Regions from separate parts of the Paenibacillus sp. 481 genome, predicted to be linked through region 1. Evidence: a T-box and tRNA genes for the amino acid it is inferred to sense, from the RefSeq annotation. Region 1 holds a T-box; the other holds one or more tRNA genes.
What was found. A T-box is a leader RNA that pairs with one kind of tRNA and senses whether it is charged. The one in region 1 lies ahead of leuS (leucine--tRNA ligase), so its partner is inferred to be a tRNA-Leu.
Positions count from the first base shown of each region.

Region 2: it has a tRNA-Leu gene. The T-box ahead of leuS (leucine--tRNA ligase) is inferred to sense a tRNA for this amino acid. The anticodon was not compared.

Region 1 covers NZ_CP075175.1:852,723-861,001, forward strand. The annotation lists gene leuS (leucine--tRNA ligase) at 1-1,863, opposite strand, end outside; T-box leader at 1,983-2,232, opposite strand; gene KIK04_RS03530 (class I SAM-dependent DNA methyltransferase) at 2,342-3,103, opposite strand; gene KIK04_RS03535 (CvfB family protein) at 3,156-4,301, opposite strand; gene rsfS (ribosome silencing factor) at 4,298-4,645, opposite strand; gene yqeK (bis(5'-nucleosyl)-tetraphosphatase (symmetrical) YqeK) at 4,720-5,286, opposite strand; gene KIK04_RS03550 (nicotinate-nucleotide adenylyltransferase) at 5,258-5,866, opposite strand; gene yhbY (ribosome assembly RNA-binding protein YhbY) at 5,884-6,186, opposite strand; gene aroE (shikimate dehydrogenase) at 6,270-7,235, opposite strand; gene yqeH (ribosome biogenesis GTPase YqeH) at 7,262-8,279, opposite strand, start outside.
Region 2 covers NZ_CP075175.1:3,353,124-3,361,402, forward strand. The annotation lists gene KIK04_RS14865 (MFS transporter) at 1-386, shown strand, start outside; gene KIK04_RS14870 (putative quinol monooxygenase) at 536-868, opposite strand; gene KIK04_RS14875 (Rrf2 family transcriptional regulator) at 841-1,320, opposite strand; gene KIK04_RS14880 (DUF896 domain-containing protein) at 1,317-1,529, opposite strand; gene KIK04_RS14885 (LLM class flavin-dependent oxidoreductase) at 1,548-2,540, opposite strand; gene KIK04_RS14890 (nitroreductase family protein) at 2,765-3,412, opposite strand; gene KIK04_RS14895 (winged helix-turn-helix transcriptional regulator) at 3,634-3,993, shown strand; tRNA gene KIK04_RS14900 (tRNA-Leu) at 4,025-4,110, shown strand; gene KIK04_RS14905 (helix-turn-helix domain-containing protein) at 4,317-4,472, shown strand; gene KIK04_RS14910 (phosphatidylinositol kinase) at 5,138-5,377, opposite strand; gene KIK04_RS14915 (bifunctional cytochrome P450/NADPH--P450 reductase) at 5,900-8,279, shown strand, end outside.

The sequences.
Region 1 (8,279 bases):
AGGCTTAGTCGCCTCAAGCGGCCCCATAAACATTTCGTACATGCGCAACGTATCTGCACCGTACTCGTTTACGATAATGTCCGGATTGATGACGTTACCGCGGGATTTAGACATTTTCTCGCCGTTTGTGCCGAGAATCATACCTTGGTTAATGAGCTTTTGGAACGGCTCTTTCGTTGCGACAACACCCAAGTCGTACAGCACTTTGTGCCAGAAGCGTGCATACAACAAATGCAATACCGCGTGCTCAACGCCGCCGATGTACAAGTCAACCGGAAGCCATTTTTGCTGTAATTCCTTCGAGCAAATTTCGTCGTTATTTTTCGGATCGATATAACGCAAATAGTACCAGCAGCTTCCAGCCCATTGCGGCATCGTGTTCGTTTCACGACGTGCTTTCATACCCGTTTCAGGATCGATGACATTAATCCAATCCGTCACGTTTGCAAGTGGAGATTCTCCCGTTCCAGAAGGACGAATCGCGTCGATATCAGGCAATACGAGCGGTAATTCGGACTCTGGCACTGTCTTCATCGTGCCATCTTCCAGATGGATGATCGGAATCGGCTCGCCCCAATAGCGTTGACGGCTGAACAACCAGTCACGCAAACGGTACGTAATTTTGCCTTGACCTTTGCCTTCTGCTTCAAGCCACTCGATCATTTTAGCCATAGCCGCTTCGTTCGTCATGCCGTTCAGGAACTCCGAATTTACATGCTCTCCGTCACCTGCATAAGCTTCCTTCGTTACATCGCCACCTTGAACGACTTCCACAATAGGCAAGTCGAACTGCTTCGCAAACTCCCAGTCACGCTCATCGTGACCTGGAACCGCCATGATAGCGCCTGTTCCGTAGCCTGCCAACACATAGTCCGCGATCCAGATCGGCAACTTAGCTCCGTTTGCTGGGTTAATCGCGTATGCACCCGTAAATACGCCTGATTTGTCTTTTGCCAAATCCGTGCGCTCAAGATCACTCTTGCGGGATGCTTGCTCCTGGTAAGCTTCGATAGCTGCTTTTTGCTCAGATGTTGCAATGCGTGCCACTAAATCGTGCTCAGGCGCAATAACGCAATACGTTGAACCGAACAACGTATCTGGACGTGTTGTAAAGACAACGAGTTCTTCGCTATGTCCATCAATGGCGAAGCGTACTTCAGCGCCTTTCGACTTACCAATCCAGTTGCGCTGCATATCTTTAAGACTTTCAGGCCAGTCCAACTCATCGAGATCTTCGATTAAGCGGTCCGCGTAAGCTGTAATTTTCAACATCCATTGGCGCATCGGCTTACGAATGACAGGATGACCGCCACGTTCCGATTTACCATCGATTACTTCTTCGTTCGCAAGTACAGTACCAAGTGCCGGACACCAGTTCACTGGTGCCTCTGACACGTAAGCAAGACCGCGCTTGTACAGTTGGACAAATATCCATTGCGTCCACTTGTAATATTCAGGATCAGTCGTGCTAAGCTCGCGATCCCAATCATAAGAGAAACCGAGTGATTTAATTTGACGGCGGAAGTTGTTAATGTTCTTTACCGTAATATCACGTGGATGTTCACCTGTATCTAATGCGTGCTGCTCTGCTGGAAGACCAAATGCATCCCAGCCCATCGGATGGAGAACATTGTAACCACGCATACGTTTGTAACGTGATACGATATCCGTTGCTGTATATCCCTCTGGGTGACCAACGTGCAATCCAGACCCTGATGGATATGGGAACATATCGAGCGCGTAGAACTTCGGCTTGTCTTCTTCCGTTGTAGCGAAGGTCTTATTTCCATCCCAATACTGCTGCCATTTTGGTTCAATTGTTTGCGGTTGATAACCGTGCGTCTGCTTCATTTCTTGACTCATAGACGGGCCTCCTAAATTTGCGCGTAATCATGTAGTAAGATTATTAGCCTAAAAAAAGCATAACTTGTCAGGTATATACCTACTAATGCATAAAAAAGCCCCTCATCGCTAGCGCATAGGCTAGGGACGAGAGGCATCGTTTCCCGTGGTACCACCCTAGTTAACAGCGGTATGCTTTACCTCTGTTCACTCGACACCCTTAACGCGGGTCATACGTCACCATGTAAACGCCATCGTTCAAGCTAGAACGATCACGCATCCATCGCGCAACTCCAAGGCGAGTTCACTTCCATCCCTTACCGACTCGCACCACCCGTCGGCTCTCTGGTTAAATTCAGGAAAGCTACTGCTCCTCTTCACGGTCTTTGCAAATTAAAGTAGTTATATCATATGAAATTACGTAACCATTGTCAATATGCGTAACCGCGCCAATACGACACTAGTCACCTGGGCTGTACACAAGATTAAGCGTGCAGCGCTAAGCCTTCACCGCAACGATGAACAATCGATGTGATTGTTCATCAGGGCTTGCCCACTTAAAGTCGGCAAACACGTTCACTTCCGTAAACCCTGCTTCTGCCAAGCTAGTGCGCAGCCATTCAAGGTCATAAGCACGCTGGGTATGACTTTCGTCAATACGCTCGTACATACCGCTGGCCTCATCTTGGACGAACAACGTCAGCTCATGTTGAATTTGGCTTAGCTCCTCATCATAGTCGCAAAACCAAATATAAGAAACGTCACCCTCATCATAAGCAAATGGCTGCGTCTCCGCATACTGCTCAAATTGCCGCACATGATGGACGTCAAAGACGAATGTTCCTCCTGCACGCAATTGATTGTACGTCGCTTGAAACACTTTTTTCACATCGTCCGGTTCCGTCACATAGTTCAGGCAATCACAAAAGGACACGACTGCATCGACTGGCTCTGGCACAGCCCACTCGCGCATATCTTGGCATACCCATTGCACCGTACCTCTGCTTGGGGCTGCCGAATCATATTTGTCGCGTGCAATAGCAAGCATCGTTTCTGATAGATCGATGCCTGTCAGCTGATAGCCACTTGCCGCAAGCGGCAGTGTTACATTACCCGTGCCACAGCCGAGATCAACGACGGTCGTTGGCTTGCCGCTACCGTAACGGTGCCAAGCCTCTGTCGCGAAAGATACCCACTGCTCATAAGGCATGTCTGCCATTAGACGGTCGTATACTGTCGCAAAGCGACCGTATGATTCCATCATGCTCTGCACTCTCCCTGTCTATCCACTTTGCCTGTCATACCGTCCGTAATTACTTAAACGAAGGGCGAGAAGGGCGAGAAGGCCGTGGCGAAGATGACGGATTAGGCTTTCTTGCTGTTAGGTCATCACGTTGCGTATTCCGGTTCGTTTCGTGCGCAACATTCGAACTGCTAGCAACATCCCCGGCATTTCTTGCATTCCCCGCACCAGATGGCTGTGTACCACCTGCACCATCTGCACCCAATTCTTTCGGCTTGCGCGGCTCTGATTGCATGATTTTCAGCACATCAGCCAACTGCTCTGAATCCATGGCAGCTCCGGCAGGAGTAAGCTCCGTCCAGCTGCCCTTTTGCACGATGACTCCCGCTTTTAGTAAACGGCCAAGCGAACGCTTAAAGGCAGACTTGCTCATCTCAAAGCGCTGCTTCACGACGTCAGCAGGACTCTCATCCGAATAAGGCATCGCCCCATTCGGGCGCTCCTTAAGTGCGCGGAACAGACGATCCGCATCTTTGTCCATGCCGACTTCTTTTTGTTCCGCCAACGTGACGTTTACACGGCCGTCTTCACGGACGTGCGAGATACGTACACGCACACGCTCTCCAACACGAAGCGGACGCGGGCGCAACGATTCGTGCAGGAAGCCAATCGCACCGAAGCCGAGCGGGCCTCCGTCCACGATAAAGAACGTACCCATTCGGAGTGCGCGATATACCGTCGCTTCATGCCACGTATTGCGCCAAGCATAAGGCGCATGAAACACAAGCTGATCCATATCAAGCTCGCCGGCAATCTTGGCAACAAGACGACCGACTTTGTCGAGCGCCATTTTCACATAGACACTCTCGCCGACTTTAGGATGAAGATCTTTCAGCTCGGGCAATTCACTAATCGGCAGCAGCAGTTGACGACCGATGCCCATTTCGAGAAAGTAACCGAAGCGGGGGTGGAAGTCAGCAATTTTCAGCAGGGCCACTTCTCCTAGCGTCAATAGCGGACGCTTCATCGTAGCGGCGAGACGGTCTTCGGTATCGAAGAACAAAAATACGTCGACCTTGTCGCCCGGCTCTACCTCACCCGTAACTTCTGTGTAGTGAAGCAGTACATCCTGCTCCCCATCCGTCAAAAAATAACCGTAAGGTGATTTTTCACGATCGATTATTAATTGTTGTACTTTTCCTGCAGCAAACGTCATGCCAATTCAACAACTTTCGCATCCGACCAAAGTTTTTCAAGGTTATAATATTCACGCTCATCGCGGTGGAATACGTGAACAATGACATCTCCCAAGTCATTCAGTACCCAACGTGCAGAATTAAAGCCTTCTGTTCCGCGAACAGACATACCTGCTTCGTGAGCACGCTTGCGAATTTCAGTTGAAATCGCTTGGACTTGCGTGTCTGAATTACCGTGACAAATAACAAAGTAATCCGCGATTAGTGAAATACCTTGCAAATCGAGCACGACTACGTCCATTGCCTTTTTATCTTCTACCGCATCAACGGCCAATTCCATGAGTTGTTTTGAGTTCAACGCCATTAATAAACCTCCCAAAAATGTTCCACTATATGATTTTTATGTTCATTATCTTGATCGAACTTGATCGAAATCTTTTACTTTTGCTTCACTAAGCTGTTCCGCGCCATTACAGTAAGAGGATAAATTGATTTCTGCTGCAAAATTAAGAACGTAATGGTCGAATCAAAGCCCGCCATCAGCGCTGCATCTAAATCGTGCTCCGCTCGTTCGCGGATATGCTCGACGCCCGGAAAATCACGTCCCGGTTCGATATAATCAGCAAGGCAGACGATCTTATCCAGAAGCGTCATCTCTTCACGTCCAGAAGTGTGGTAGCGAATCGCATCCAGCACTTCCTCATCTGTAACCTCATACTCGGTCTCCGCCACATAGGCACCAACAGGTGCGTGCCAGAGCGGCTTATCGTGATCCAGCAGCTCAAGAGCGACGCTGTGTTCACGCATGATCCGTTCCATTTTTTCAATCGGCCAATATTTAGCTACATCATGCAAAATAGCAGCTAGTTCTGCCTTGGCAGGGTCAGCTCCGAAACGTTCAGCAAGCTGAACGGCTGTAATCATAACGCCTTCTGTATGGGTCCATCGCTTAGCTGGCATTTGCGCCTTGACCGATTCAATCAATTGTTCGCGATTTAGCTTCATACAATCCCCACCTTGCCATATATTGTACGACCGTATCAGGAACGATATAACGAATGGATTGATCATTCGCTAGCCGTTCACGAATCGCCGTTGAAGAAATGTCCATTTGCGGCATTCGCGCTATCGTTAGGCGCTCTTGCCACGTTATCGGCCATGTTGACGTGTCCCATTCTGTTCCTGGCCGGTGTAGGCCGACAAAGCGAATACGCTGCATAAGCTCATCTATCCGATGCCATTTGGGCAAGTAAGCGACCATGTCGCCACCGATAATCCACGAAAATTGTACATCTGGATAGGCAGTCTGTAATTCGGTCACCGTATCATACGTGTATGATTTACCTGATCGAACCAGTTCCCAGTCGCTTGCATGAAAATGGGGGTTGGCATGTACAGCCAGCTTTACCATTTCCAAACGTTGCTCCGGAGAAGCCGTCGGCTGCTTCGGCTTATGCGGCGGCACACGTGTAGGCATAAACCATACTTCATCCAGCGACGCATCTTCTCGCGCACATTCGGCTGCAAAAAGATGTCCGATATGAATCGGATCGAATGTCCCGCCCATGATACCGATTTGGCGCATTCGCAATGCCTCCTGACTTACGCTTTCGCTTTTGGCAAAATAATTTCTTTATGCTCGCGCGACTCTTTGTACAAGACGATTGTCTTTCCGATCACTTGTACAAGCTCCGCATCAGCACGGTTCGCTAGTTCAGTTGCCATCTCGTGACGGTCATCTGTGTTGTTGTTCAAAATCGAGATTTTCATAAGCTCGCGCGTTTCGATCGCCTCTTCAATATGTCGAACCAGCTGATCGTTTAGACCGCCCTTGCCGATTTGAAAAATAGGTTGAAGGTGGTGCGCAAGCGAGCGCAAATGGCGCTTTTGTTTTCCTGTTAACATAGTAAAACCTTCCTGTCCGTCTATATACGATAGGTTACGTCAGTGATGACGCACCTATTTGTAGACTCATGTTAATGTTTGTATCATTGTAATGTTTGTAATACCGTATCCCGCATCACCTGAATCGGTGCTTTGCGATTCGTCCACATTTCCAGTGCAATCGCACCTTGATGAATGAACATGCCTAGTCCGCTATGCGTGCGACAGCCAATACGCCTAGCTTCGCGCAGGATAGCTGTTTCTAACGGATTGTATATAATATCACTTACGATCATATGGGGCCTAAGCCAGCTTGCTGTAAAAGGCAAATCGTCCACGTTCGGGTGCATTCCGACCGAAGTCGTCTGGATGACTAGGTCGATCTGCTCTGGATCGATAGCAGGCTGATCGTGAAGTGCAATTGCATCAACATACACGGGTGTTCCCACAGAGGCTGATGTAGGTGGCAAGGGCGATGCACCCGAAAAGCTCGGAACGCTAGGCACGCCTGCAAGACCTGCCAAGTCGTCGACTAGCATGTTAGCCCGCTCTATCGTTCGGTTGGCAATGTACAACCGCGTGCAGCCTTCACGCAGCAACGCATAGGCAATCCCACGCGCCGCTCCGCCAGCCCCGATAATCAAGATGCGTGCCTGTGCCAAGTTCGGCATAACTTCTTCCTTCAAAGCACGCACATACCCTAAGCCATCTGTGTTATAGCCAATTAGCTTTCCGTCCCGATTCACGATCGTGTTGACCGCGCCAATAATGCGCGCACTCTCATCCAACTCATCCAAGTAGGACATGACGGCTTCTTTATGTGGAATCGTCACATTCATCCCTTGGATGCCTAACGCCCGCATCCCATCTATCGCTTGTTCCAATCGCGCAGGGAGCACGTGAAATGCAGCATATACCCCGTTCATCCCGAGATGACGCAGCGCTGCATTGTGCATAAGCGGCGACTTCGATTGGCCAATCGGGTCACCTATGACCGCATACAGTGCTGTCGCACTGTTGATGGAGCCTGAATGTTCCTGTTCATTTCCATGTTCGTTAGAGCCAGCCATAGTCATGACCCTCCCTTAGCGCAATGTTAAATCAATGAGCGGCGCGTCAATACTTTAACGCCTTTTGGTACATAAACGTCGATCAAGGCTCCATTTAAGCCGTTGCATTTAATCCAGCCTAAGCCGGAGATGAACACGTCCGTATCGCCGCCACGTCCGATACGGAACTGGTGTCGCGACAACGGAGGCAGATCTTCCAGACGCTCACGCGTCGGAGGAGCTAGCATCTCGCCACGATGTTCCGCATACAGCTCATTTGCACGTTCTAGCTTCGTGCGATGAATCGGCAGACCGCTAGAGACGTAGCATGTGAACGATTGACGCTCACCCTCTACAAAGTCAAAGCGTGCCATCGCGCCAAAGAATAGCGTTTGCCCTTCATTCAGTTGATACACGAATGGTTTCAACGGCTTATCCGGCAGTAAAGAACCTAAATCTTCACGTGCGACTAGCTCTGTAAGGCGGCTCGAATATACGATTCCTGGCGTATCGATAATATGTTTGCCGTCATCAAGCGGGATATTAACGATGTCCAGCGTCGTACCTGGGTAACGGGAAGTCGTCAACTCCCGCTCCATGTCGCTGTAATCGCGAATAAGGCGGTTAATTAACGTCGATTTACCGACATTCGTCGCTCCAACGACATACACGTCACGCCCTTGGCGCCATTCGCCTACGTCTTCAAGCAAACGTTCAAAGCCAAGGTTGCGCTTCGCACTAACGAGCGCGACATCGACAATGCGAATACCGTGCTCCTTCGCTTGGCGCTGCACCCAGTTCTTGAGGCGATTCCAGTTCGTCGCTTTTGGCAGCAAGTCGATCTTATTTACGACGAGCAGCACGGGGTTCGTACCGACAAAACGCTGCAAGCTAGAAATAATACTACCGTCGAAATCAAACAGATCGACGATATGAATAACGAGCGCATCCTCTTGGCCGATTCGTCCAAGCATGCGCAAGAAGTCATCTTGATCGAAAGCGACAGACATCGCTTCGTTGTAATTTTTAATACGGAAACAGCGCTGACAAATAACTGGCGTCCGT
Region 2 (8,279 bases), 2.5 Mb from region 1:
TTATATTTAATTTTGGTATTATTATATGGGGAATAGGACTTGTATCAATAAGTATTGTCCCCTCGATACCTGTCATATATACAGCTACAATTCTGATAGGAATAGGGCAGGCATGTGAGGGACTTTCTAGAATTATCATTATTCAAGATCAAGTGCCCAAACATATGTTAGGGAAAGTATTTAGTATATCTTCTTCAATAAATTATGCTAGTGATACACTTTCTCTCGGATTTATTAGTGCTATATTAGCTCTAGTGTCAATTGCTACTGTATTTTCTGGTGGTGGATTATTAATAATCGTAACAGGAGTAATTGGGGCTGTATCTTTAAAAGAGCGGTATAACAAAATGAAGAATGAACAATTAAACGAAGAAAGGTTGAGTTAAAGGGGTTCATTTATCAGTTGAATTAGTTTCTCACCATGGATTCGTAGCTGAAGACTTTGAGGCTTGTAATTGTGTAGGACAACAAAGCCCAATTCCTCAACCGTATAAGCGAGAAATTAGGCTTTGTATTTGTCCTTCTTATTAGACGATTATTCCGTAAGATACAACTGATCGGTTATTGATTCAATCAATGGAGTTAAATCCTGAATTAAAGCACGATATCTTTCACTATTTTTCATCGCATCTAACTGCTCTTTATTGTCCCAAATGCTTATTACACCAAAAGAGTGATTATCAGCAGTAGGTTCTAGGAAATGTACTTGCTCACAGCCTGCATCTTTATTAATAGGTACAAGAACGTCCCGCCCTATTTTCCGTAATTGCTCTTCCATGCCTGCTTTGCTTTTGAAATGAACGACTCTAACGAACATTCTTTTTCCCCCTCCTTCATTGACTACGAAACCATTTTTGTTATCAACCACGAATCCATCTTATGGAGAGCGTCAGTAGAAGATGTGTGAATAAGTGCATCATGTAAAGAAGCGATCGTTGTACGTGTTAAAATAGTCTGCCAAGCATGTTCTGCTTCTTCCATCACATCATTGAGTAGACAGTTTTGCTCTTCCTTTAATTCAAATAGGGCACGAAACACGCCGTTTGAGCGATAAAGAGATTCGACACCCTCTATGGCCATATACACATCGTATGTTCGAATATGTTCAGGACTAGCTAGTAAACGAAATCCACCTTTTACACCTGGCACTGAAGACGCAAGTCCTGCTTGTACAAGCTTTCTCATTAGCTTTTGTAGATAAGTTGGCGAAACATGTAACAATTGACTTAATGATTCGCCTGACAACATGGCTTGATTAGGTAATCGATGAAGTAGCAAGAGAGCATATACGGCTTGTTCTAAGCCAGTCGTCATTTTCATGCGCTATCATGCTTCGATTTTTTTGGAGTAACATCATGACCATGAGCATCTAATATCGTTAATCCTGTAAAGGAAGTATTGACATGCCCCCGAATAATTTGTAAATACTGTTGGCGCAAGACATCGCGTTCTTCTAACTCGGAATGTGTTAGACCGTTCCCCTTATTTTTTCTAGCTAATACGTTGATTCGATCCAAAATGTTAATCATATATGTTCTCTCCCTTTTTTATAAAAGTTCTGTTGCAAGCAAACGGTAAGACTGTAGCCTTGCTTCATGACTATGGCTGATTGTTCCGATTACAGCTTCATTGATATTAAATTGCTCGTCGTGTTGACGGAGTGTATCTGCTACTTCTTTTGCGCTTCCTACAAGGAATCGACTACGGTTGTGCTGAATACGCATTTTATCCATTTCCGTATAGGAATAATTCATTGCTTCTTCTGGCGACAATATTTGAAAAGGAATTCCTTTTTCTAAGAACAATAAATTCAAATCTAAACTAGCTGCATGATACTCAGCTTCTTCAGATGTTTGTGCCGCCATCACGAAATAACCTACATTGACTTGTGGGGTAGCCATGATTTCTGATGGCGTGAAATTGGTGCGATATGCATCCAGCATCGAAGCTGATAATTGCCCGCTAATAAATTGCGCATATGAATAGCCGATACCGAATCGTCCTGCTTGGGCAGCACTGCTTCCGCTTGAGCCTAATAACCACACTTCTGGTAGTGGAGCACCCGCAGGAGCAGCCAATGTACGCTTATACACGCTATCATCGGGAATATTTTCAGTCATCAGCATGATGGTGTCTTTTAGTTTATCGTATTGGTTATCCATCTTGGGCTGCCTGCCCTCATGCAAAGCATAGGTAGACATCCGATCGCCGCCAGGTGCACGGCCGACGCCAAAATCAATTCGATTTGGATACAACGTCGATAAGGTCTTAAACACTTCTGCCATTTTTAATGGTGAGTAGTGCATAAGCATGATTCCACCTGACCCGACACGAATCTGATTCGTGACGGATGCGATATGAGCAATCAAGATTTCAGGTGATGCACTAGCTATATTTTCAGATCCGTGATGCTCGGAGTACCAGATTCGGTTATATCCTAATTGGTCAACTAATTGAGCCAACTCAATCGAGTGTTGTAACGTTTCAGCAGAAGTCTGTCCATCTGAAGTTGGTGTTTGATCCAAGACGCTTAATTTCATAATATAAACCTTCTTTCGTTATTATTATAGATACACAATATCCACGATTAGATGAAATAGAAAAGCGTACAGAACGTGCTAATGCCTGTGCTATACGCTTTGCTAAAACATCCTTCTAAGGAACCGTTATTTGCGCTGTTGACTTCTGTTGACTCAGATGAGCGTAAGGTAACGGCTCCTTATTGTATGAAGAATGTCTTATAGTCGAATGATTCGAATGGAGATTAGAGCTTGCCATTCCAAGTTGTTACTTCGTCAACACCCAATCTCACCGTTGGGAACCCTGGTTGCGCTGCTTTACCCACTGGAATCATAATGACGTTGACCAAATGGTCTGGCACATTAAACTCTTTGCGGAATTGTTCAGTACTATAGCCGAGCATAGGTACCGTATCATAGCCTCTCGCTTTTGCTGCGAGCATCAACTGCATCGCTACGAGACCACCGTCAAGATTGTGCCATTCTCTTTTTGTTTGTTCACTTACAGAACCGTAGTAACCCTCTACACTGCTGTTAATTCTGTCTTTAATTTCTGTCGTCATATAACCAGCATCTACAGCTCTTTGATTGATTTTATCAGCGTTCTCCACGGTATAAGCGTCCATATCACCCAATATCACAATGACTGCGGATGCATCAGCTACTTGCTGTTGTCCCAAAGCCATTGGAAGCAGCTTTTGTTTAAGAGCTGGGTCTGTAAAGACCATAAAACGCCAAGGATTTAGGTTCGTTCCACTCGGAGCAAGCATAGCTTCTGCAATAATTTCTTTGATTTCTTCGTCAGACATCTTGAACGAAGGGTCAAACATGCGCACCGAACGGCGGTCCTTGATTACGTCATAAAAATTTGCATTACGATTAACTATTTTCATATTTGAAATACCTCCAACATGTATTTTGTATAATGATAATGAACTCATTATGGATGAGTCATTTTGATGTTAGCCTCTCGCGCTCACTCCATATAAGTTGCTTACGAGACTTATTATGTTATAGTACGGAGATAATGAAAAGTACGCACTTTTTTGTGATATAGACACCTTTTTGTACGATAGGCACGAAAAAGTACCTATAAAAAAGAAGAGGGATTCGTATGGAGAAGCAATATAACAACCGAATAGAAGTCGTTTTAGAGGTTATCGGGGGCAAATGGAAAGCGCATATTTTGTATCACTTAGCTAGAGGCCCCATTCGAACAGGAGAATTAAAACGGTTGGTAACGGGGATCACCCAAAAAATGCTGACCGAACAATTAAAAGAGCTTGAGCAAGATGGATTGATTTCGCGGAAAGTATACAATCAAGTTCCGCCAAAAGTTGAGTATTCACTTACGGAATATGGTGAGTCGTTGAAAGAGGTGTTGAAGGTGCTTTGTGATTGGGGCGGAGAGTATATTAAGTACAAGTATCCGAATGGTGAGGTTGTCGTGAGAAATAGTGAGGGTGATATTTAATTACTATGTATAGGCGGCCTTATGGTTCTGAGCGGTAGTGGTGAAATGGTAGACACGCTATCTTGAGGGGGGAGTGGGTGTATACCCGTGGAGGTTCGAGTTCTCTTTACTGCGCCATAATATTTTAAGCGATTTATAATATCGAACTTAGAAGGTGTGCACAGAGGCACACTTTTTTTTGTTCTCATTTTGATTATTTGCATCTAAAACCTTTTTCCTCTAAATAAGCGTAATTAAACAAAATATGGTTTACACGTATGTAGGTTGATGGTAAGAACGACTGAATGTATTAATCTGGAACTTATCTGTGGGAAGGTGATAACGTGAATCGTGAAACGACACCTTTGGGAGAACTGCTGCAACAATACAGGTTTAAAGCAAATCTGTCTTTAGCTAAATTAGAATCATTGGTTAAAATATCTAAAGGTGGATTGTCCAACATTGAAACTGGGGAGCAGATCGCGAATAAAAGATTGTGAAGTAATAATTTCATTTAAATGGAAAATAGTACTTGGTCTACATGATAAGTAACACAAGTGGATTGATCTATTAAGGAGTCTAACAATGATTGTCGTCAGGCTCCTTTTCTGTGTCCATTATGTATGTTTAAAATCGTTTATTTCAGAATACTTGAGTCGTACTTTCCATTGCCCGAAGATTTTTTAAATTTTTATCTATCACAAACGGCTTTAGACCATTTTCGAATGTCGGATGTACGGGAGAGATTGAAATTTTCTCAATCGATGACATCATTCAATGGAACAAACCATACGATCATCCCTCACGGATTATTGTTGCCTGCATCATTGAGGATAATATCATCATCGACCTGAATGATGTAGCACAAGGAAAGAATACATGTATTTGACAGAAGGCCCGTGCCATTTCGATCTTGCTCGTTCATTGTTTTGTGATTTCCAAACTTGGCTAGATAGATTTGTAATAAACTCCGCAAGGAGGGGATTTCAGGAACAATTCGGTGGCTCCTGAATGACATTATAGTTTGCAATTTTACAATCAAAAACATTGTGCATGTGTGTTAATCGGAATGAACCTAGAATGCATACATATCTCTACAAAATGAACATTACAGGGCCGGAATGAAAATGTAGGGATATGAATAAATCATACCCCGCGCGATTTATTAGAAGAAGAACGGAAGTAAGAACAAAGACGCAATAAACGGGAAGGGAAAACGGCGTTGAATAAAACGGCGTCTCGGAAAGAAGCCAGAATGAAATCCGAATTGTCTGGAGCTACCTTGCATCGGATTCATCATTTCATCGGTAGGAATTGCAAGTATGACATGATCTTGACCGACGTGTGCGATGAAGCCATCATGCTTATTACCGTCATGGGTTTGGATACCAACATATTTGTTCATGCAGGTCCTGCAAAGTTGATTTAAGTAATTTGAATCCATAACCAACCTCCTAGATTGTTGTGACTACAGCAATAGTCTATTGTCGTTTAAATTAGGTGGTCACGGCTAATGTCTATGAGCTGGCTGGTTAAATTAACTTAATAAATCTATGAGATTTGTAGAGCCCATCTTGGTATATGGGTTTTTTTGTTATTCGAGTCCAAATTTATGGATGAGCCAGTCTAATTCTGGTTTTTTAACGGGTGTACCAAACATGCAAACGAAGAGGAGTTCCACTTGTTTTTGGCCGCGAAGTTCTTCACTATAACCACTAAATGTCATGTCATAAATCTCCCTTCTATTTTTTCCTAACATAGTTCTACAATTACCGCAAAAGACCTGTTCCCGTTTATTCCCTCAAGCTCGCTCATTCAATAATCGGTGTGTGATTGGATATTTTAGTGCCTGTTCTCAAATAGTAACAAGGATGAAGAAATCGTCTATAGCTTAGAATCTGTTCAGGAATAGGAAGGGTTTGAGCGCATGTCACAACCTACAATCCCACAGCCGAAGTCGTTCGGTCCATTGGGCAATTTGCCGCAACTTAATCTCGAAGCACCTGTGCAGTCCTTGATGCGATTAGCGGAGGAATACGGGCCTATATTTCGCTTGGAATTGCCAGGAGGAAGAAAGGAAGTTTACATTTCAGGTCATCAATTGGTGGAAGATGCTTGCGATGAGTTGCGGTTTGATAAACGAATATGGGCGCCGCTGCAAAAAGTAAGTGCCTTTACCGGAGACGGCTTGTTCACGAGTGCGACTCAGGAACCGAATTGGCAGAGGGCGCACCATATTTTACTGCCCAGCTTCAGCCAGTTGGCGATGCGCGGCTATCATGAGATGATGGTCGACATTGCTGTGCAGCTTGTTCAGAAATGGATGCGCTTGAATCCGGATGAAAGTATCGACGTGGCGGAGGATATGACGCGTTTAACGTTGGATACGATCGGGTTATGCGGTTTCAATTACCGCTTCAACAGCTTTTATCGCGAACAATCTCATCCGTTCATTACGAGCATGACACGCGCATTAGATGAAGCGATGAGTCAATTGCAGCGACTGGGCATCCAAGATAAGCTGATGGTCATTACGAAACGCCAGTATCAACATGATATTCAAGCGATGTTCTCACTCGTAGACAAGATCATTGCCGAGCGGAGAGCACAAGGGCAGTCGGGCAGTGACGGCGATGATCTACTATCTCATATGTTGAATGGCAAAGACCCGGATACGGGTGAAGGGCTGGACGACGAAAATATTCGTTATCAGATTATTACGTTTCTCATTGCTGGACATGAAACGACGAGTGGATTGCTGTCGTTTGCGCTGTATTATTTACTAAAACATCCTGACAAGTTGAACAAAGCCTATGAAGAAGTGGATCGTGTCCTCACAGATGCGATACCTACGTATAACCAAGTACGTGAGCTTACCTACATACGTATGATTCTGAACGAATCGCTGCGTCTATGGCCGACGGCTCCTGCATTTGCCCTCTACGCGAAGGAAGACACGATGTTGGCGGGACAATACCCGATGAAGCAAGGGGATAGTGTCAATGTGTTAGTTCCGGTGCTTCATCGTGATCAAGCCGTGTGGGGAGAGGATGTTGAAGCGTTTCGCCCTGAGCGGTTCGAAGATATCAGCCAAGTACCGCATCATGCGTTTAAGCCGTTCGGTAATGGACAGCGTGCTTGTATCGGTCAGCAGTTCGCGATCCAAGAAGCTGTTCTCGTGCTAGGGATGGTGTTGAAGCATTTTGAGATTATTGACCATACGAATTATCAGTTAAAAGTAAAGGAAACGTTGACCTTGAAGCCGGACGGTTTCACGATGCGTGTTCGTTCGCGGAGTAAGCATGGGCTGATCGTTGCGCCAGCCGACGGTGCTGCATCAGCCTCTGGTGTGGCTTCTGATTCGGCTTCTCCTGCGCCTAAAGATGCTCTAGTTTCCACGAGTCGAGTGGATGCTCATCATACGCCGCTGCTCATTCTCTACGGTTCCAATCTGGGGACAGCAGAAGGAATAGCACGGGAATTAGCGGATATGGCTCGTTATCAAGGGTTCAAGACGGAGGTCGCGCCACTGAATGTTTGGGCCGCCAAGCTCCCGAAGGAAGGCGTTGTTCTCATTATATCTGCCTCCTATAATGGCAAGCCACCAAGCAATGCACGCGAGTTTGTCGAGTGGCTTCAGGGAGCAGATGCCTCCGAATGTGAAGGCGTGCGCTATGCAGTCTTCGGCTGCGGGGATCATAACTGGGCATCCACGTACCAAGAGGTGCCGCGCTTTATTGATGAGCAGCTTGCAGCTAAGGGGGCGACACGTCTTACGAAGCTCGGCTGCGGGGATGCGAGCGGCGATTTTGAGATTCAGATCGAGCAATGGCGCGGGCAGCTCTGGCAAGATGTCATGGCAGAGCTTGGCTTACAAGTGAATGAAGATGCCGTTAAGGAAACGAGCAATCTAACCGTTCAATTCGTAAGCAGCATCGTTGGTAGTCCATTGGCACAATCATACGAAGCGATCAATGCCAAGATTGTGGAGAACCGTGAGCTGCAAAGCTCAGATAGTGGTCGTAGCACTCGCCATCTAGAAATTGCGCTCCCCGAAGGAGTCAGCTACAGCGAAGGGGACCACATCGGTGTGCTGCCTCTTAATCGGCAGGATGTGGTTAAGCGAGTGCTGCGTCGTTACCGACTCAACGGCAGCGATCAACTCATTTTAAGTGGCACAGGTAGAAGCGCGGCACATCTACCTTTGGAGCGGCCCGTCAGCTTATTTGAATTGTTGAGTCACAGTGTCGAGCTGCAAGAGGCGGCGAGTCGTGCCCAATTGCGTGAGCTTGCTTCATATACGGTCT